2 regions of the Alteromonas naphthalenivorans genome follow, and region 1 is predicted to be linked to the other one. Evidence: predicted binding sites of a transcription regulator. Region 1 holds the regulator's gene; the other holds the start of a gene.
The links. The regulator FNR, encoded in region 1, switches genes on or off when oxygen is low (the NO sensors DNR and NnrR bind a similar motif). The targets are predictions, from matches to a motif close to TTGATCTAGATCAA.

Region 1 (7,521 bases):
ATTGGGCACAGTTAGCCGGTGTGTTTGCCATTTTTATTATATTGTTTATTTCCGTTCCGTTTACATTAGGCTTGTCCCTTGTGTGGGTTCTACCCCTGTATTTCAGTATGCTAGGGTTGTTGTATGAAGAGATGATCGGTGAAGAGGGTGAATATACACCCAGCCAAACTGTTCAAAGTAAAACGAATGAGTCGAGCTTCGATGCATAAACGGGAAACGCTAAAAATTGTTTTAATGACTATTGCTGTATTGGCAGTAATAGTCATTAACGCGCTTATATTAACTAAGCGCGAGCCCGATATTTTAGATATTCCAGAAACACCAGAAGCCACAAAACCGGTTCCCGACTTTTCTGCGTATACCGACGTTAAAGAAAAGAAGAGTGCCTTTTTTGATTACTTACGCCCCGAAGTTGAAAAACAGAATGCGTATTTACTTACCCTTAGACATTACATACAAACGTTGTATCGCAAGGCTTTGAACGAAGAGCCGCTAACCGACGATGACATTAGCCGTCTTGAGTGGTTGCAAACTGAGTACCGTGTAAAGGCGGAACAACCGCTCACATCTCGTCTGCTTGCGTTACTTCACAAAATTGATATTTTGCCTGCTGAACTCGTGCTCGTGCAAGCGGCAAACGAGTCGGCATGGGGCACCAGTCGTTTTGCTAGAAAAGGTTATAACTTTTTTGGTATTTGGTGCTTTGTGAAAGGATGTGGTTTTGTTCCCGGTAAACGAAATGCCGGCGCAACGCACGAAGTCGCGAAGTTCCCAAGCCTATCTCGCGCGACTTATACTTATATGCGTAACCTGAATAGACACGATGCCTATACCGATTTGCGAGAAATCAGAGAGCGGTTAAGAGCAAATCAAATCCCCATTACTGGCGTAGCCTTGGCAGAGGGATTAATGAATTACTCTGAGCGCGGCGCGGCCTATGTAGACGAATTACAAACCATGATCCGGTTTAACCAGGAGTTCTTAACCGAATGAAACGTATAGCATGCGCGCTTATAGGCGCATTACTCACCTCAAGTGTTGCCGCTGAAACGGTGAATGTGGAATACAGCCGTTTTTATAGCCACGTAAAAAAACTGGATAATGAAGACACTCAAGCTTTGCAATTCGCTTTTGGTTTTCTGCGTGTTGGTGAAGGGCGGTTATGTGAAATTAATAACGCTGAGATAGTCACTGACAAACAAACTATGCCATTAGAGGTTAGTGATGAGTACCGATTCACTGTACCAACGGAAAAAGCGCTAAAATTGGCAAATGCCTATATCAGTATCGATTTAACTGAAGCGGCTAATGTATGTGATATGTCTGTGCAGCTAGAAACAAAAAGTGAATACTTAACCGCCAGTTATACAAAAGAAGAGCTGAATTTTATCTATGGCCAATATGAAGCGTTCTTCAATGAAATGGGTAGCTTTTTATCGTTCTTAATGCCAACGGTGAAAGGGTTGATGTTGCAATTTGATGATAAAAATCTGGATTATATTACCCCAGAAGGCCTGCATATTAATAACGGCATACTTCACTTAGAACAAAGTGAAATTAACGAAAATAAAGGGCTCACACTACCGAAAGCCCCACTTCGTGTTACCGCTATGGCATCAAGCTAATAGCTGATACTTAATTTGCTCAGCAATACGGGTGATGGTTTCTTCACCCTTTTCACATAGCTCTTGTGCGCGGTGAAATTCCATAATACCCACGTCGGTTAGTTGGGGCTCTATCAGAATATCCGGCGGATCGCCCGCTAAACGAGAACGTGTCACCCTTGCTTGAAGTATTTCTAACGAACTACTCATTACACTTAAAATCCCTGGAGGGTTACCTTTAGGGACTTTATTTGGTGGCGGCGAAATTGTTTCTTCTATGGCCTCAATAGCGTCGCTAGCAACGCCTTCGTTTTGCTCGCTATGTTTACTATCGGTTTCACTTTCAGTTTCCGTTTCTGCTTTTTCTTTACCATCAGGTGAGAACCACTGCTTAAGCACGTTTTGGCTTTTAGTGAAAAAGTCTTCGGTTTTTCTTTGGTTTTCTTCGTGATCGAGTCGTAATTTTTCAAGCCTAAGGGGCCTGAAGTCAGCATTAAGGTTCACGGCAATAACAAAGTCTGCACCAAGCTGACGACACAGGTTAACAGGCACTGGATTAACCACCGCGCCATCTACTAACCAACGATCGCCATGGGCGACTGGGGCAAATAGGGCAGGAATAGCACACGAAGCTTGAATGGTATTGCCAATCTCGCCGGAACTAAACACTACCTCACGACCTGTGTACAAATCGGTAGCCACAGAGGCGAACGGTTTTTCCATTGCTTCGTAGGTTGGGGCACAAAATTCGCTGGCAAGTTTATCAAACACTTTTCGCCCGCTAGCAATACCGCCCCTACGTAAACCAACGCCCATCAAAGCAAGTACCTGCCAATCTGACAAAGAACAAGACCACTCTTTAAGGCCTTCTAACTTACCACTAGCGTAAGCGGCACCAACATAGGCACCAATAGAGCAACCTGCCACCACGTCAATTTTAATACCCAGCTTTTCTAATGCTTGAATAATACCAATGTGGGTCCAACCTCTTGCGGCACCCGCACCTAATGCTAGACCAATTTTCATTTAGTTTGATTCCATCAAATTGATAACGTGAACCGTGTCGTCAGTAGGCTCACTGGGTGACTCGAAGCTGGGCGGATCGAAACCAATATCACCATCTTCAACCGGCCCGTTCTGTGTAGAGATGCCTTTAAAGTCGTGCAAATTCTTGTCGACCAAATGTGACGGCGCTACATTTTGAAGCGCACTAAACATTGACTCAATACGCCCAGGGAAACGGCGATCCCAATCTTGTAGCATGGCCTTTACGTTCTGACGCTGCAAATTTTCTTGAGACCCGCACAAGTTGCAAGGAATAATAGGAAATTCTACGGCATCAGAATAACGCTGAATGTCTTTTTCAGTACAATAAGCAAGGGGCCTTATGACAATGTGCTCACCATTATCGCTAACCAGCTTTGGTGGCATTGATTTAAGCTTACCGCCATGGAACATGTTTAAAAAGAAGGTTTCTAGCATGTCGTCACGGTGATGGCCAAGGGCAATTTTAGTGGCGCCTAGCTTTTTGGCCGTGCTGTATAAAATACCGCGACGTAATCGAGAACAAAGTGAGCACGTGGTTTTACCTTCAGGCACTTTATCCATAACAATAGAGTAGGTGTCTTCTTCTACAATTTTGTACTCTACACCTACACTTTCAAGGTATTCAGGAAGTACGTGCTCTGGAAATCCTGGCTGCTTTTGATCAAGGTTAACCGCAATAATGTCAAAATGAATTGGCGCAATGCGCTTTAAAAACATAAGAATATCAAGCATAGCGTAACTGTCTTTGCCGCCAGATAAGCACACCATGACTTTATCGTTGTTTTCAATCATGCCGAAATCAGCAATCGCTTTGCCTACATTTCGACGAAGTCGCTTTTGTAGCTTATTAAAGCTGTATTTTTGTTTGTTTTGAGACGCGGTTAACGGAGCGTCCGCACGGTTTGTGCCTGCACTGTTCATATCAATAGCTTTGTTACTGCGAAAAAAACCATTATACAGTAATCAAGTAAAATTGAATGTGCGAGGTTCAGATTTTTTAAATCTTGTTGGCCCTCTCTTCTAACAAAAAACAATAGCGTTTAAAGCTATAGCGCAAAGATAGCAAACAGTGCCGACAGGCTGTTTATGAACCTGTCTGAATTACCGTGAAAGGGGCGAAATAAAGCCGTCTGGTTTTATTGCCAGTACATCACACACAAGTTCATCAATAACATGTTCTGCGGTGTTACCTATGAGAGCCGCAGAAATACCTATTCTGCCAACCGTACCTATGATAACAAGTTCAGCGTCTATATCTTGGGCTATCTTTGGAATGACTTTTTCAGGAAGGCCTTCCTTCACATAACAGCGCTTACTATCGATAGCATACTTCTCGCTGTGTGTGTTCATCTCAAGTTCGTGATGATGCTTTACCGCGTTGTTGTAAGTGTCTGGGTCAAACTCAGGAACTTCAATAGCAATATTTAGCGGCGTAGCTGGGTAGCTGTTTACCAAATTTACGTTACCGCTGAGCAGCGCGGCATAATCGTTAGCAATCACCGTGATTTTGTCGTTAAGTAAGGCATGCTCGTCGTCTTCACTGCCTACATTTACCGCGGCAATAATTTCACCATTTTCAGGCCATTCATGATCTTTAACCAATAATACGGGGGAGGGACATTTTCTAAGTAGATGCCAGTCTGTAGGAGTAAAAATAACAGAAGCTAAATCGTCATGGCGCTTAGTTGCTTTTACCACTAAATCTATACTGTTGTCGATGACATAATGCACCACAGCTTCAAAGGCACGGTTGTTCCATTCCACAACTATATCTGTTTTAGAAAAACCTAAGTCGTCTAAAGTTTTTTTCAACCATCCAGCATGTTCTTTAGTGACCGCATCACGCATGGCTTCACGATCATCAGGGCTAAGCATGGTTGTCATATCGTAAGATAAGTCGTAAACCACCAGCATGGCGGTGACAGAGGCACCTGTCTTTTTGGCAAGTTCATATGCACGGCTAAGCGCAGGTTGGGTTTCTCTATCGGCTTCAATAACCGCTAAAATACGCTCATACTTAATCATAACCCCTCCAAACATAGTCAGAATTTTGGTTGCTACAATTTAAGTGTAATACCTATTTGCTATTACGTAACTTGTTTTAGATCAAAAGCTTTGAAGATTAGCTATTACAGGCGATATTAGGTGCAACCACAGACGTTAAACGTTGTGACATCTCATCAAAATCTAAAATAGTGATGAGTTTACCGTCCACTTGGATAATATTTTCTTTTTGAAAACGGCTTAACAGGCGGCTAATGGTCTCAATAGTTAGACCAAGATAGTTCCCAATTTCATTTCGAGTCATGGTTAGGTGAAATTCTTTATTTGAAAATCCACGTTCTTCGAAACGTTGAGAAAGCTGAGAGAGGAAATACAATAGACGTTCTTCCGCTGAGCGTTTATTAAGCAACATCATGAGATCATGATCTTGTTTAATTTCCGCACTCATAAAACTCATTATTTGATGTCTTAACTTAGGAAATTGAACCGACATTTCATCAAGCGTTTCATACGGTAATTCGCACACCATGGCGGTTTCTAATGCCTGAGCATAACTTTGGTGCTTATTTTCCCGTAAGGCATCGAAGCCGATAATATCGCCAGGGAAGTGAAAACCTGTAATCTGCTCTTCACCATCTGAATTGGTGACGAAAGACTTAAAAGAGCCCGTTCGTACTGCGTAAAGAGAGTTGAATTTATCTCCCGACTTTACCAGCAAATCACTCTTGTGAAGGGGTTTCTTTCGCTCAATAATATCATCTAAAGATTCAATCTCAGTCTTGTTTAGCGCAACGGGCAAACACAAGTGGCTGAAACTGCAATTTTGACAATGAATTGAGAATTGGCTTCCTTTGCTCATAGGTTCAAACTATAAATAGGGTCGACTTAATATTAATCTTACTCTTTTGTTTATGAAATTGCTGCATAAATTAAAAAGAGAGCGTAAATAGCCACTATTACGGAAAAGCATTGTCTTACCACGGGGTGCCTAAAACCAGCTATTAGGTACTGGCTACCTGCGCTTGCAGCTAACAAAGTGGGCAGAGTACCTAACCCAAAAAATAACATGATGGCAGCGCCGTCAACGGCCGACCCCGATGCTAATGACCACGTTAACGTGGAATAGACCAACCCGCAGGGTAGCCAGCCCCATATAAAACCATAGGGTAGTGCATAAACCGGGCTTTTGAATGGAAGAAATCGTTTAGATATTGGCTGAATAGCTTTAAATAAGCCGCGTCCCATAGCTTCAATATAATTCAAGCCTTGCCACCACTTTCCCAAATAACACGCTAATAGCAGCAGCATAACGCCACTAATCAAAGATAAAACGGGTTTAGCAATAGGCACAAACTCGGTGGCCATTTGGCCGACAGCGCCTGTAATAGCGCCGGCTAATGTGTAGCTGAGGATACGGCCAAAATTATAGGCAAGGGTGTAGGGTAATGCCGGTTCATTACTTGGCGTTACTGTGCGTAGTGCGGCAACAATACCACCGCACATACCCACACAATGCACGCCGCCAGCAATTCCAATGAAAAAAGCAGAGAATATATTAATCTCTGTCATCTGTTTCTTTGCGTTGTTGTAACTGCTTTCGCTGCTCGGCTAGCTTCTTTTCATCACCTGATAAATCATCATCAAACAAAATGCTGTAGCCCTGTCTATCAAGATCTTCAAACTGATTGGTTTTTACCGCCCAGAAAAAGATAACCAGTGCCAGCGCAACAATAATAATAGCGATGGGAATTAAGACGTAAATGATACTCATATTATTTACTTAATAACCTCGTTGAATTGGTGACCACAATAATACTACTCAGTGACATGCCAACCACGGCCATCCAGGGAGAGAGTAACCCCGACACTGCAAAGGGTAGAATGATAATATTGTAACCTACTGACCATGCAATATTTTGCTGAATTTTACGTTTTGCCTGTTTCGCCACAGAAAATAAGGTTGGCACCGATAGCAAGCTGTCTCCTAGCAAAATAACATCGGCGGCTGTTTTGGCCACATCTGTGGCGTTTCCTACCGCAACCGCCACATCTGCGCTAGCAAGAACAGGGGCATCGTTTATACCGTCGCCCATCATCATGACTTTGCGACCTTGCTTTTGCAAAGTATGCACCTGTGAATATTTTTGCTCCGGTGATAAGCCACCCTTTGCTAAGTTGATTGGTAAACTAGCAGTAAGTGCATCAACGTTTTTCTGTGTGTCGCCACTTAGCACCACTAATTGATGTTCATTCAGTGCGGTGAGTGTCGCTAAGGCATCTTGCCGCAAGCTATCATTTACGCAGAACGCGGCCATTAATACACCGTCGGCACACAAAAACACATTTGCCGGTATATCTACCTTTGAGGTGGTTGATAAATTACAAAATACGGCTGAACCCATAGTAAAAACTACGTTGTCTATCTCACCACTAATGCCGCCACCTGGTGTAACGGTAAATCCGTTCATGGTATTAGGCAGGGTTCTATGTTTTGACTTAACATTATCGTTGTCGAAGGCACGGGCAATAGGGTGCTCAGAACGAGACTCTAACAATGTAGTTAGCGCCATTACCTGCACTGGATCTACCCCTTTAGCAAACCAGCGCTGTTGCAATGAGAACTTACCTTCGGTCAGTGTGCCGGTTTTATCAAGGGCAATGGTATCAATATCGTTAAGTTGCTCTAAGGCGTCAGCACGCTTTAACAAAATGCCCTGACGATTCAGCTTCGCCATAGCGCAGGTTAACGCTGAAGGTGTGGCTAAGCCTAGCGCACAAGGGCAGGTTGCCACTAATACAGAGATGGTGATCCAAAAAGCATCTTCACTGCCCACAAACGACCAATAACTGTACGTTAAAGCCGATA
Region 2 (7,521 bases), 490 kb from region 1:
TTTAAGAATGAAAAGTTTGCCCGAAGTTTTAATTAGTTCAACGCTGGCTTCTAAGCGTTCGAACGCGTTCATTTGTAATAATGGGTGTTGAGTCGTCATAATTTTCTCTTTGCTATTTGGCTGGGTGTATGGCCGATACACTTGTAATTAAGGCTTCAAGCCCTACACGCCTAACTTGTTTCATGGTGTGAAGGTAAACTTTCATGGTGATACCTTCTAAAGGCTGTATTAGTGAAATTGCGATAGTTGGATCAAGTTGATTTACCGCTCCTTCAGGGAGTACAGCAACACCACCTTCATATTGTAGGTTATTAAGGGCTAAATTGAGTGAGTTCGTACGCAGTTTAGCATCACGAAGCTGAGGGTATAACGTCAGTAACAAATCTCTGGCTTTGCTACCCCAATCAATAGCGACAAACTCTGCCGCGTCTACCACATTACTACCTTCACCAATTCGGTATAACCCTAATTGGTTTTCTAGTAACACTTCACTTTTAACTTCTTCTGACTTGAGCGGCTCGGTTGAAAACGCCAAATCGGTTACCCGTTCGTGTAATTGACGAGACAGCCCATCAAGTGAGAGTACTTCTGCTTTAACAGACCAGTCTGGAAAGGTATTGTGAAGGTGACTTAAGGTGGTTGGCAGCATTAATTCACTGGCCAATTGCGTTGCCCCGCACACCACGTATTCAGAAGATTGAATTTGCAGTTCTTGCTTGGCTTCATTTAACGTGCTGCATAGCTGACGTGCATACGGCAACAGCTTTTCACCGGATTGGGTTAGCTGAATACTGTTGCGCTGGCGTATGAAAAGCGTGGTATGAAAGTATTCTTCTAGCAACTTGATCCGCGCACTTACCGCAGATTGCGTTAAATAGAGATTTTCAGCTGCTTTGCCAAAATGTCGGGTTTTTGCAACTTCAATAAATGTGGTGAGAAAGCGTATATCCATGCTTCTTACAAAACCGATAAATAAGTGATTGTAAACTGTCACAGATGATACGGCATGTAAACACAAAAGCACAGCAACGCACTGCTATAAAAGCAGTGCGTTGTATTTATTTTCAACTAAGAAGCGTATTAACTACCTTCGTGCATTAAACGGCGCTGTTTCTCTCGACGTTGAAAGTCACGATTTTGTTTGTTTTTTACGCTTTGGTGGCGCTTTGTGCCCACCTTCTTGGTGTGAAAGTCTTCCTCTTCTACCGAGTCCAATTCTTCACTTTGGTAACGATAGTCTTTACTCATGTCTATCTCTAGGTTATTGCCACGTCGTCATTATTGTCTTGGCACCAAAAATAGAAAACGAATTTTTATCATCGTTGCGACAATAATTTTTCATAGTGGGTTTCATCCACGTATTTCGCTTTATCCCCTCAATTTTCCTACGCCCAGCCTCTTCTTCCCCGCTGAATCCAAAAAACAAAAAATTGTATTTTATTCATTAACTTAAATAAAAAAGAAGAAAATACCTTTATAAAAACACACTTTTTACCTCCCATAAATTCGTACATATTTACACTTTTCATTTTCCAACAAAATTTTTTATTGATAAGGAAAAAATGTTTTGTTTTATGTTCTGATTCTTTTGTCTTAAAAGTTCGCTTGAAGACAACTCAATGCTGGGTACAACCATGAAAAATTTATCAATTCGCGTTTCTCAAAAACCTTTTATAGATAGACAAAAATTTCCTTATGGCTTTCGAAAATCTGGCGATTTCAGTATTGGTGAGGCAGATATACTAACCAGTTATGGAAAAACCCTGCTGGCACTGGAATGTGGAGAGTTAACACCAGAGTCGGATGATGAACGTCATTTTGTAGATTTTATTAGTGGTAAAGTGGATGCTGACAATACTATTGAGCGCACCTGGGCCAAGTATGTACGCTTATCTCGAGGCAAGAAGCACTTTTACACGTTGCATAGCACCGCTGCGAGTAATCAGTCAGACTACGATGAAGATTACAGTGATGAAGCATTTGACGTAGCGTAATTTTGCGTTCAATTTATGAGCAACCAGCTCGGTGGAAATCGGGCTGGTTGCTTTTACCTGTGATATTTCCCTCGCTTTTCACCGCTTTGTTGATCCATATCTAGATTGCGCGCGAACAAATCTTTGCATATTTGTAATGTTCTAACAGATGGTTCTATATTAATAACTTAGCTTTGTGAAATTGCTATTTTACGCAAACCACGCTGTTGAGAAGTAGTAGAACAATATCTAATGAATTACCCAAGCCTGAAGGCAAAGGAGGCGCAGCGATGATGGTGTCATATAAACAAATTAAACATTTTTCAATTCATGCTACCGATAAGGACATAGGCGGCGTACGAGACATACTTTTTGACGATAAAAATTTCGTCGTTAGATATGTAGTTGCCGATACGAATACATGGCTTCCCCTTAGCAGAAAAGTGGTGATATCACCCATTTCGGTCACCCGTGTTGATCAGGAAGAAGAAACCGTTGATGTTTCCATGACTGCAGACACGCTGAAAAACAGCCCATCAATTGACGAACATAAACCGGTTTCAAGAGAATTTGAAGAAACACTATTTCGTTACTTTGGCTATGGTTATTACTGGATTGGTCCTGGTGCGTGGGGCGATTTCGCTCATCCTGGTCAACTAGCCGATCCTGAGTTAGCGGCTATGGGTAAAGAAGAAATAGATAATAAACCTGAAAATCACTTACGGGCTTGCGGAGAAGTCAGTGGTTATGAAGTGGCTACCCAAGACGATAACGTTGGGCATATTAGCGATTTCGTGTTTGATACTAATAGCTGGCAGATTCAGTTGTTAGTGGTTGATACAAATAACTGGCTACCTGGTGGTAAAAAGCTTGCAGTACTGCCCTCTGACATCAAGAATATTGATTGGTCTTCTCACAATGTCTCTGTCGACCTAACACATGAGGGTTTGATGGCTAGACCGGAAGTTGATCTTGATAAATTGGATGACGCTGCATATGTAGAGGCATTGGTGGCAAACGCTAAACTTGTCTAGTTAGGTCGAAAATCTATTTAAGCTTTGGTGATTTACCGTTTGTTACTGAGCTAGATTCTAGCAAACTTAATTAATCGTTCTGAGCGCAAAAGAACTTGTGGAGCAAGCCAATAGTTTGCTTCACTCTTTCATCGGCTAATCGATAATAAATGGTTTGTCCAGCTCGGCGTGTGGCTACCATTTTAGATTCTCTCAATAGCGCTAAATGCTGTGAAATTACTGGCTGAGAAACATCTACATGGTCTAACATTTGAGTAACAGATAACTCTTTGTCCATTAAAGAACACAACACCATTAAACGGGTCTTATTTGCCAACTGCTTAAGATAGAGCTCAGCTTCCATTGTATATTGAGCCATTTCGCTCATGTTCACAGATAAATCATCAACGGCTAAATTATCAGTCATAACAACTCACTTATAAAGTTACGTAAATAGGCCACCACTCGCCACCTTATACTAAAGTATACTACTATGGCGGCGAACGCCAAAACTCAATGTCATTTTTTTATAAAAATATAATGAAAGTAGGTGGTAGAAAATATAGCGCTTTCCTTATATAGTAAACTCATCATTAATTTTCAAGGTGCTTTAATGTTAATCGATATCACTACGAGACTTGCCAATATCCCTTTTCCCCTTCGTTGTATAACAGCTAAAGAAGCGATGCAGGAAATATCTTCTAATCACGGTCTATTACTTGATGTTCGTGAACCCGCAGAGGCAGCATCTAGCCCTGTAGAAGCAGCATTAAATATTCCTCGTGGCGTACTTGAGATGAAAGTTATCGAAAAGTGTAAAGATGCCAAATTTCCAATCTATATTCATTGCGCCTCAGGCATTCGCGCCAAATTGGCTGCCGAACAGCTAATGAACATGGGGTATGAGAATGTGAGCGTGGTAACCTGTTCAATAGGCGATATTAAGCAAGCTACCGACGCATAAGCGCTGACAGCCTCTGGGAGCTTGTGGTATAACCCCTCTATACTGTGACAGAATAATCGATTAGAGCTCGCGGATGTTAAAATCTACATTAGAACAATGGCGCATGTTTAAGGCAGTGGTAGATGCTGGAGGCTTCAATCAAGCAGCCGCATTAGTGCACAAGAGCCAATCTAGTGTGCATCACGCGGTTCAAAAGTTAGAAAACGCCATTGGCGTTGTGTTGTTTGAAAACAGTGGGCGTAAGGTAAAGTTATCTCCTCAAGGGGAGTTAATGTATCGGCGAGCGGCGTTTGTATTAAATGAAGCGCAGAAATTAGAAGCGGTAGCGGCTAGTTTACAAGCAGGAACCGAAACCCTTCTTCGTATCGCCGTTGATATCATTTTCCCTTCCGATTTACTTTATAATGTATTAAGTAAAGTGTCTGAAGAATTTCCTCTGCTACGTATCGAGATTGAAGAAACCGTGTTAAGCGGCGCTAACTCCTTGCTTGATAGTGGCAATGTAGATATCGCGATATCCCCCTTCCCCTACCCCGGCGGATTCAGTGAAGATTTGTGCGAAATAGACTTTGCTGCTGTAGCGCATGTTGATCATCCTCTGCACGCACTCGACCGTGCCTTAACACTAGAAGATTTAAAGTCACATCGTCAAATAGTGGTAAGAGATTCATCAGCTGAGCGTAAAGTTGATGCTGGTTGGCTTGGCGCCGAGCAACGCTGGACGGTTAGCCATATTAGAACGTCTGTAGATATGATTTCTCAAGGACTTGGATTTGCTTGGCTACCTATCGCTATTATTAAAAAAGAATTAGAAGAAGAGCTATTGCTGCCACTACCTCTTGATAGCAATGGCGGTTTACGCCGCGCAATGCTTTACCTCACATTTGAGGATGGCGATGGCCTGGGACCAGCAGCAAGAAGCTTTATCGGTGAACTTAGATATCAATCGATGCAGCTTCCTTCTGCTGATGGCATGCTTGAACAATGCGTAGAGTCTATACAAAGGTAATGTGAGCAGTAGTCATTTACTTATCGCTAAGCTATACGTAGCACATTGATATAAAAACAAAAACTCAGCAGTCTTAGCCAATACCTAGCGCTATCTGTTGACCACCGTATAAAAATCCAAATAAGGCGATAGATAGCCCAAATAGTGCTACAGCGCCGTCATCCGTTGCCATACCAATAGCCATAATCTACACAGCAAACGCCGGTATTAATCCCATAAAGGGTACTAACTCTAGTGGCACCATCAACAAACCACACGCCGCACAACTTAGCGCTATAAGTGAACGGAACACAGGTTGGCGCATAAAAAACCAGCGCGGCATTAAGAAACGGTCAAATCGCACCGCCACAGGTTTCATTTTATTTACCAAAAATTCTATTCGCTCTGCATCCATTTCAATTTTCATAATGGTAGCGGGAAGCCACGGATGACGTCGACCGAGTAAAATTTGCATTGCTATCAGTAAAATTGTCACACCGGTAATGGTGGGTACACCAGGAATAGCCCCTATGGGCGTTGCCGCAATAAACGCTGGCAACGCTAACATGGGTCCAAATCCCCTTTTTTCCATTGCATTCCAGAATTCGGAAAACGCCATGACGTCGGTGGTGTTTTTAGGCTGCATTTTTCCCAACAACTCATAAAGTGTCATTGACCTTGCGCCAGTTTCCTTAAACATTTTCATTCCCTATTTATGGCTAAGACTAATGCCTTATTTCCATCGAAACCTATGCGTCTTGGGTGATAGCGAAGCGCAATACGCTTTGGGTATTCCATCAAAAATTTCATTAACTCAGCAATATCACCGTGTACAACGCTTCTATTTTCCGCTTGTCCAACAGTGTAAATCTGAAATAAACTTTCAGAAGCATTCTCGTAAGCGGTGAATTTTCGCGTTCGGTTACAAAGCGACTATGCGGTATAATGCGATAACTGTGCCACTGAAGTTACTCATCATTCAAATTTATGCTTTTTGGTAGTGATCGGCACAATATGTGCTTTATGAGCTAAAGATATGTCATTGTGCGGATTGTATTTAGCTAGCCCACTTTTAAGTGATGCGAGGATCGCATTATGAGGTCAGCCCAAAGATATTGCTGCGCTTTTCAACCAAAGTTGAGTATGAATGCGACAACGTCTACGTTTGAATGTAATAATGCACAAATAATTATAAAATCAGATCAATTTACCCACCCAGTGCACTGAACTAAGCAATCAGGGTGTGATTGATCATTTAAAAAAGGGATATTCAAGTGTTAACTGTTTTGCTTGTAGATGATGATGCCGAGTTTACCGAGGTGGCCTGCACTATTATTGAGTTTCTCGGTCACGAAGTGCTAACTGCTGCCACATTAGGAGAAGCGCGTGATTGGTTAAAGAAAGAAACCTTCGATCATGTATTACTTGATTTCATGTTGCCAGATGGTAGCGGTGCATACTTGTTCGATGAACTTAACGCGCTTCCTAAACGCCCACGCATTACCCTTATTACCGGACACCCATCGGTAAAAGGCGTCATTAAAGGTTTGTGCGGCCCCAATATTGATTACCTTGTTAAACCTATTCAACGTGAAGACATTGAAGCAGTATTAACAGGAAAACCTAAAGTCGCTGAAGATACCAGCGAAAAAATTGAAAAGCATTTCGATTTGCTTATTGGCGAATCTGCGCCAATGAAAGAACTTTATAAATTAATTGAAAGAGTAAGCAGAACGAGTGCCAACGTTATGCTACTGGGCGAAAGTGGTGTAGGTAAAGAGGTGGTTGCAGCCGCCATTCACCGCGCGTCACAAAGTGAAGGCCCTTACGTAGTGACTAACTGTGGTGCCTTTTCAAAAGAATTAATTGGTAGTGAACTATTTGGCCACGAAAAAGGTGCCTTTACTGGTGCAGTTGGCCGTAAGGAAGGTGTTTTCGAACAAGCTGAAGGCGGATGTTTATTCTTAGATGAAATCACCGAAATGCCTATCGATATGCAGCCAAACCTACTACGCGTATTGGAAAACAAAGTGGTTATCCGTGTTGGCGGTACTAAAACTATTCCGGTAAATTGCCGCGTAGTGTCAGCCACTAACCGAACCATGGAAGAGATAGCACAAAGCAAAGTCTTGCGTGAAGATATCTACTTCAGACTTGCTGTGTTTCCAATCACCATACCTACGTTGCGCGAGCGTAAAGAAGATATTCCTTTATTAGCGAAAACCTTTATTGAAGAATTTAATAAAGACAATGGCTCTAAGTTTAGTTGGCAAGAAAGTCAGCTAAATACATTACAAGCCTATGACTGGCCAGGTAACGTTCGTGAATTGCGTCACTTTGTTCATCGTGCCGCCATTATGAGCGACCCGACAAAACAGGTAATAGAGCTTCCTAAAACGATTGAATCGCCTTTTGCTAAAAAGCAAAGTACAGCGCCGGCACTTCAAGCAGGACGCACTATTGAAGACGTTGAAAAGGAACTTATTTACGCCACGCTTGAGAAAGTGAATGGGAATAAGACCATGGCCGCCGACATGCTCGGCATAAGTACCAAAACCCTATACAACCGACTTCACGCGTATG

Region 2: a site for FNR is predicted at 2,084-2,097, ahead of AMBT_RS05900 (PRC-barrel domain-containing protein). Genes of this name have one in related genera too.

What each region holds. Positions count from the first base shown of each region.
Region 1 covers NC_015554.1:1,863,316-1,870,836, reverse strand. Annotated here, with positions in the region: gene AMBT_RS08065 (hypothetical protein) at 1-209, shown strand, start outside; gene AMBT_RS08060 (glucosaminidase domain-containing protein) at 202-993, shown strand; gene AMBT_RS08055 (DUF2987 domain-containing protein) at 990-1,625, shown strand; gene AMBT_RS08050 (patatin-like phospholipase family protein) at 1,617-2,630, opposite strand; gene ttcA (tRNA 2-thiocytidine(32) synthetase TtcA) at 2,631-3,572, opposite strand; gene uspE (universal stress protein UspE) at 3,753-4,676, opposite strand; gene fnr (fumarate/nitrate reduction transcriptional regulator Fnr) at 4,774-5,514, opposite strand; gene AMBT_RS08030 (sulfite exporter TauE/SafE family protein) at 5,565-6,224, opposite strand; gene ccoS (cbb3-type cytochrome oxidase assembly protein CcoS) at 6,211-6,426, opposite strand; gene AMBT_RS08020 (heavy metal translocating P-type ATPase) at 6,428-7,521, opposite strand, start outside.
Region 2 covers NC_015554.1:1,368,586-1,376,106, reverse strand. Annotated here, with positions in the region: gene AMBT_RS05915 (DUF2750 domain-containing protein) at 1-99, opposite strand, end outside; gene AMBT_RS05910 (LysR family transcriptional regulator) at 113-952, opposite strand; gene AMBT_RS22685 (hypothetical protein) at 1,081-1,248, opposite strand; gene AMBT_RS05905 (MaoP family protein) at 1,635-1,994, shown strand; gene AMBT_RS05900 (PRC-barrel domain-containing protein) at 2,264-3,007, shown strand; gene AMBT_RS05895 (ArsR/SmtB family transcription factor) at 3,078-3,413, opposite strand; gene AMBT_RS05890 (rhodanese-like domain-containing protein) at 3,600-3,950, shown strand; gene AMBT_RS05885 (LysR family transcriptional regulator) at 4,024-4,959, shown strand; gene AMBT_RS05880 (exopolysaccharide biosynthesis protein) at 5,147-5,638, opposite strand; gene AMBT_RS05875 (sigma-54-dependent transcriptional regulator) at 6,213-7,521, shown strand, end outside.